3 regions of the Xenorhabdus griffiniae genome follow, and region 1 is predicted to be linked to each of the others. Evidence: predicted binding sites of a transcription regulator. Region 1 holds the regulator's gene; each other region holds the start of a gene.

Evidence for each region. The regulator PurR, encoded in region 1, represses purine synthesis genes. The targets are predictions, from matches to a motif close to CANGCAAACGTTTGCNTG.
Region 2: the regulator PurR is predicted to act here: its motif matches at 1,015-1,032, upstream of gcvT (glycine cleavage system aminomethyltransferase GcvT).
Region 3: the regulator PurR is predicted to act here: its motif matches at 1,313-1,330, upstream of WDV75_RS01010 (NCS2 family permease).

What each region holds. Positions count from the first base shown of each region.
Region 1 is NZ_CP147737.1:2,548,951-2,551,160, reverse strand. Features, by position in the region: gene punR (DNA-binding transcriptional activator PunR) at 1-310, shown strand, start outside; gene purR (HTH-type transcriptional repressor PurR) at 314-1,339, opposite strand; gene sodB (superoxide dismutase [Fe]) at 1,840-2,210, opposite strand, start outside.
Region 2 is NZ_CP147737.1:3,534,073-3,536,282, reverse strand. Features, by position in the region: gene ubiI (FAD-dependent 2-octaprenylphenol hydroxylase) at 1-763, shown strand, start outside; gene gcvT (glycine cleavage system aminomethyltransferase GcvT) at 1,137-2,210, shown strand, end outside.
Region 3 is NZ_CP147737.1:216,134-218,343, reverse strand. Features, by position in the region: gene WDV75_RS01010 (NCS2 family permease) at 1-1,232, opposite strand, end outside; gene WDV75_RS01005 (TetR/AcrR family transcriptional regulator) at 1,432-1,971, opposite strand; gene WDV75_RS01000 (MFS transporter) at 2,072-2,210, shown strand, end outside.

The DNA.
Region 1 (2,210 bases):
CACAGCGCGCAGCTTACCTAAACGTGATACATGGGCTTTGGATAATCAGCGGCGATTGATTGTGCCTGATTGGGATGTTGGATTAAGTTGCTTGATGGATGGATTGTGTGTAGGCATGGTGCCTAAGCACCGTGCGCAACCGCTGATCCGTAAAGGCAAATTGATGACACTTGAACTTGAACAACCATTGCCTGACAGCCCATGCTGCTTGACATGGTCGCAAAAAAGCCATTCACCGGCATTAAGCTGGTTACTTGATTATCTGGGGGATAGCGAAACGCTTAATGCCGAATGGCTGCAAGAAAATTAACTGTCAGCGGCGATAATCGATAAAAGGTCCATCTGCAACAGAGCGCCGTTCAACAAGGCGTGGGTGGACTTCGATAGTTTGTACATCCTCACGTTTATTGACTATCCTGTCCAGTAACATTGAAAAGGCCATTTGCCCTAAACGCTCTTTGGGTTGGTGAATGGTTGTCAATGCTGGCGTAAAATAGCGGGCATTACGAATATTATCATAACCGATAATTGAAATATCTTGCGGAACACGCAAACCCAACTCATCAGCTGCACAGATCGCTCCCATAGCCATGACATCTCCACCACAGAAAACAGCAGTTGGACGATGTTTTTGATTCAGGATCTTATACATGGCTTGGTAACCGGACTCAGGTTCAAAATCACCTTGTACAATCCACTCATCCCGAATAGCGATATTGGCTTCTTTTAGTGCCTTAAGAAAACCTTGGTGGCGGCCTCCTCCCGTATTTCTTGCCAATGGTCCAGGAATGGATGCAATATCACGATGACCGCGTTCAATAAGATAACGGCCAGCCAGGTAACCACCATGAAAGGCATTATCAATAATTGCATCGGTAAAATCACCTCTGGATTCTCCCCAATCCATGACCACCATAGGAATATTACGATAGCCTTCCAACATACTCAAAAGTTGCTCAGGGTATTCTGAACACATTACCAGCAAACCATCTACTCGTTTTTGTGCGAGCATCGCGAGATATGCTTTCTGTTTATCAAGATTGTTATGAGAATTACATAAAATCAGGGTATAACCTTTGCTATAGCAGCTATTTTCAACTGATTCTATGATCTCAGCAAAGTATGGTGCTTCACTTGATGTTGCCAGCAACCCAATGGATTTGGTGTGGTTAACTTTTAAGCTACGGGCAACCGCACTGGGAGAATAGTTCAATTCTTTAATAGCGGCCCAAACTGCGGCCTTTGTATCTTCGGCGACGAAACGGGTTTTATTGATAACATGGGATACGGTTGTAGTCGAAACACCAGCGCGTTTGGCCACATCTTTAATCGTTGCCATGAAAAAAGGACTCCTGACCTTCTGGTCTAATTTATATACCCTTTATCTTTCTTTTCGGGTATAGCTATTTGTTAATCGTTTACCAATATATTTGTATACAGGGTGATGGTTGGCAATAATTTAGCGGTAAACCTTGAATTTTGTCTGATCTAGCTCAAAAGTGAAAGTAATAATCGATGCTATAAAGAGTATGGATTAAATCTTGCGGTATGATTTTTAGATAGTATGGCAAATAACCGCTTAAAATTTAGGATGTTGAGGTGTCTTAATTTTCACATTGAGGATGTTCTATGGATACAGATCTGAAATTGGGATTATTGGCCGCCAGTAGTGCATTAATCATGATTGTTTTTCTGGGGAGCCTCTGCCTGATCTGATCAAGATCTAAAAGAATTTGTAGCCCCACTTATCTTAAGGGCGGGTTTTCCAACATGTGCAATATCGCAAATAAAGGAAAAGCCCGCCCTTATTATTTCAAACTAGTATAAGAATTAATCTTATTAAGCTAAGTTTTCTTCAACAAAGTTCCAGTTGACCAGAGCCCAGAAGTGCTCCAAATATTGAGGGCGAGCATTGCGGTAATCGATATAATATGCGTGCTCCCAAACATCAACAGTCAGCACTGGCTTATCTTCGCCAGTCAATGGCGTTGCTGCATTAGAAGTGTTAACGATAGCCAAAGTACCATCAGCTTTCTTGACTAACCAAGTCCAACCAGAACCAAAGTTTTTCAGGGCTGCATCAGTGAATTGCTGTTTAAATTCAGCAAAAGAGCCGAAAGCATGACTGATAGCATCTGCCACTTTTCCGGTGGGTTCGCCACCACCATTTGGTGACAGGCTGTGCCAGTAGAAAGTATGGTTCCAAACTT
Region 2 (2,210 bases), 990 kb from region 1:
TTCACGCCTGGTCATTGGTGCAGACGGTGCCCACTCTTGGTTGCGTCAACATGCGGATATTCCGCTGACTTTCTGGGATTATGAACACCATGCCTTGGTCGCGACAATTCGGACTGAGCAGCCTCATGAAGGTGTTGCACGCCAAGTTTTCCACGGTGATGGAATACTGGCTTTCCTGCCACTGCCAGATCCTCACTTATGTTCGATTGTGTGGTCACAGCCGGCTGAATCTGCGCAACAGCGCAAATCTATGGAACCGACACTGTTTAATCGGCAATTAAGCGCGACATTTGATATGCGTCTTGGTCAATGTGAACTGGTCAGTGATCGACAAACTATCCCATTAACGGGGCGTTATGCCCGCAATTTTGCTGCTCACCGATTGGCGCTATTAGGCGACGCGGCACACACTATCCACCCACTGGCTGGTCAGGGTGTTAATCTTGGATTTATGGATGTGGCAGAACTGATAGGTGAATTGAGCCGCTTAAACCAGCAAGGAAAAGACATCGGTCAATATCTCTATTTGGGACGTTATGAACGTCGCCGTAAACACAGTGCTGCGGTCATGCTTGCAGGTATGCAGGGTTTTCGTCAGCTATTTGATGGCAATAACCCCGCTAAAAAATTATTGCGTGGAATTGGATTAACACTGGCTGATCACTTACCGGGAATGAAGCCGCAATTGCTTCGTCATGCCATGGGTCTTAATGACCTTCCTGATTGGCTGATCGCCCAAACCGCTTCGGTTGAAAAAATCTAATTCAGCCTATGAATTAGAATTAGTTTTTCTCATATCAGGCTAAAGTGTGTTAAGTCGATTTACTTCACACTTTAGCCTTTTTTCAACCTAAAAAGATTGTTTTTTGGCTATTTGTTAAAAATTTTGAGTATTTTTGTGCAATAAATCAGACAAAAATTCTGCATGGCAATCCGTGCCATTTCGGATTGCTGCGGCAATGCAGCTAATTTATTTTATGGTTCATTTCCTATTTCAGTGATAACTTCTGATCCCAAGGTATCGTTTGCGTGATTAACCGCTTCTTTGCTTCATGATCCAACACCTGCCGGTTAATGCGCCGTATGTTTTTTCAGGTCACGAATGTTTTCATGTCAAGAATGTAAAGAGGGAAATAATGTCAAAACACACCCCACTATATGATCAACATCTGGCATGCGGAGCACGCATGGTAGATTTTCATGGCTGGATGATGCCCCTGCACTATGGTTCACAAATTGACGAACATCATACAGTGCGTGCTGATGCTGGTATGTTCGACGTTTCCCATATGACAATTGTGGATCTACACGGTCCAGATTGCCGTGATTTTCTCCGCTATCTTCTGGCCAATGACATTGCCAAACTCACCGAACAGGGCAAGGCATTATATACCGCAATGCTAAATGCATCTGGCGGCGTCATTGATGATCTCATTGTCTATTTTTTCACTGATAATGCTTATCGCATGGTTGTGAATTCGGCGACCCGCGAGAAAGACCTGGCATGGATTTACCAACATGCTGAGAAATATGACGTTGAAGTTACCGTACGTGATGATTTGGCTCTGATTGCTGTCCAGGGGCCAAACGCGCAAGCCAAAGTGCAATCATTGTTAAGTGATGCGCAGAAGCAAGCGGTAACGGGTATGAAACCTTTCTTTGGCGTCCAATCGGGAAATCTATTTATTGCAACGACGGGTTATACCGGTGAAGCAGGTTATGAAATTGCACTGCCTAAAGAACAAGCGGCAGATTTTTGGCAACAGTTGTTAGCAGTAGGCGTGAAACCGACTGGATTGGGAGCGCGTGACACATTGCGTCTTGAAGCGGGCATGAACCTTTATGGTCAAGAAATGGATGAAACTGTTTCACCTCTGGCCGCCAACATGGGATGGACAATTGCTTGGAAACCGGAAGATCGCCACTTCATTGGTCGTGAAGCATTGGAAAGACAACGCGAAACGGGTACTGATCAGTTGGTTGGACTGGTCATGCGTGAAAAGGGAGTATTACGTGGTGGCTTAACGGTCAACTTCACTGATGATTCCGGTGAAATGCGTTCAGGCGTGATTACCAGTGGAACATTCTCCCCAACCTTAGGATTTAGTATAGCCCTTGCACGTGTACCGCAAGGTATTGGTGAACAGGCGGTTGTCCAGATCCGTAATCGAGAAATGCCCGTACAGGTTGTTAAACCGGGTTTTGTGCGG
Region 3 (2,210 bases), 2.3 Mb from region 1:
TAAGCGATAAAACCCAGTGCAATGCCTTCAGTAATGGAGAAACTAAATGGCATCATCACCGCGGTGATAAAAGCAGGAACGGATTCGGTCAGATCATTCCATTTTACCCTTGTCAGGCTGGACGTCATTAAAACGCCCACATAGACCAAAGCTCCCGCTGTGGCATAGGCAGGCACCATGCTTGCCAGCGGAGAGATAAACATCACCAACAGGAATAAAATACCCACGACAATCGCCGTCAAGCCAGTTCTGCCGCCAACAGAAACGCCAGACGAGCTTTCAATATAGGCGGTAACCGAAGAAGTTCCTATGTAAGAACCCGCCACCGAACTGATACTGTCTACGTACAAGGCTTGTTTCATACGCGGGAATTTGCCATTGCTGTCGGCAATACCCGCTTTATCCGTCACACCAATTAATGTGCCGGAAGAATCAAACAAGTTCACCAACATAAATGAGAAAATTACACCAACCAACGCAATATCCAGTGCGCCTTTGACATCAACGTTACCTACCACACTCATCACACTGGGTGGCAAATCAAAAATACCGTGATATTCCACATATCCCATCAGCAAGCCGATACCGGTTGTCACGATAATTGAAACCAACACCGCCGCATGGAAACTACGTGCCGCTAAAATGGCAATGATGAAAAAGCCCAATGTTCCTAACAAAACATTATGGGACGCAAAGTTGCCGATTGAGACAATCGTGTCGGGATTAGCCACAATAATGCCGGCATTTTTCAGCCCCATCATGGCGATGAAAAGGCCGATACCACTGGTAATACCCACACGCAGGCTCAATGGAATATTGGCGATCATCCAGTAACGGACACGAAAGAGAGTCAATATAAATAGTCCCACTGCCCCCCAGAAAATGGCTCCCATGGCAACCTGCCACGAAATACCCATCGCACCGACCACAACAAAGGCAAAAAACGCGTTCAATCCCATCGCAGGTGCAACGGCAACAGGCAGATTCGCTACCAATCCCATCATAATGCTGCCAACGGCGGCAATTAAACAGGTCGTGACAAATACGGCTTTAATATCCATACCTGCCACCGCCAGAATTTGCGGGTTAACAAAGACGATATAAACCATCGTCAGAAACGTCGTTAAACCGGCAATGATTTCAGTACGAACTGTCGTGCCATGTTCCCCTAATTTAAACACGCGCTGAAGCAAGCCCTGACGATGAGCAGAGCCAGAATTTATTGTGCTCATGTATATTGTTTCCCAAAAAACGAAGTTTTCGACCTATCCTACAGGAAACCTATATAAATCGTTACCCTGAAATGGCAAAAAAAGAAAACGTTTGCGATGCGTGTAATCAATAGGTTAAATAACATTATGATTCTTGAGGGGATTCATTTTGCGACGATATTTTATTCGATTAGTCCGCTATTGATCTGGCAAAAGCAATTCAGGGTGACATAGCTGCAAGAATGTCGTTAAAGATGTCTCTCCACTCATCCTCTGTCATATCCATTAAGCCAAAAAAGCGCAGAACAAATGCCCCTTCTGTAGCTAAAAACGCCAAACGTGCCTGACGACCTTCTTCCGTCGTTGTATCCAAGCCTGCTATGCGTTGTCGATACCAGATACGGGTCGATTCAAGATGTTCCGGTGTTTGTAATAAAGCAGCCATTAAACCCGCCGCCTTTGCCGTTGATGCTTCATCCGACCGACTAGTCGCTTCAATATGCGCGCGCACGGCCGTCAGCGGGTGGGGGTTATCTCCAGCAATTTCATGAAACTGTCCGTTATAACTCGCCTCCCAACGCTCAAACATCGCATCAATCAGGCCATCTTTTGTGCTAAAACTGTATTGTACTCCCCCCTTGGTAATGCCAACTGCCTTCGCCAACGCATCAATCGTGAGAGCCGCAGCACCATGTGTTGTGACAATGTGTTCCGCTGCATCCAACAGAACTTCCCGATCAATTGTTTTACGTCGTCCCATGCAAACCTCCTTTTAATTAAATACGTATGTATTTATAATGATCGTCAACAATTTAGTCAAGGTTCGACAAGGTTGCCGAACCGCATTGGTGAATTTGCTTATGAAATCGAATATCCGCTGGCTTGTGCTCGCTATTATTTCCAGTGCACTTTTCTTAGTTGTTATTGATATGACCGTGCTATACACCGCTTTGCCACGGCTGACGCATGATTTACATGCTTCTGCTTCAGAAAAACTGT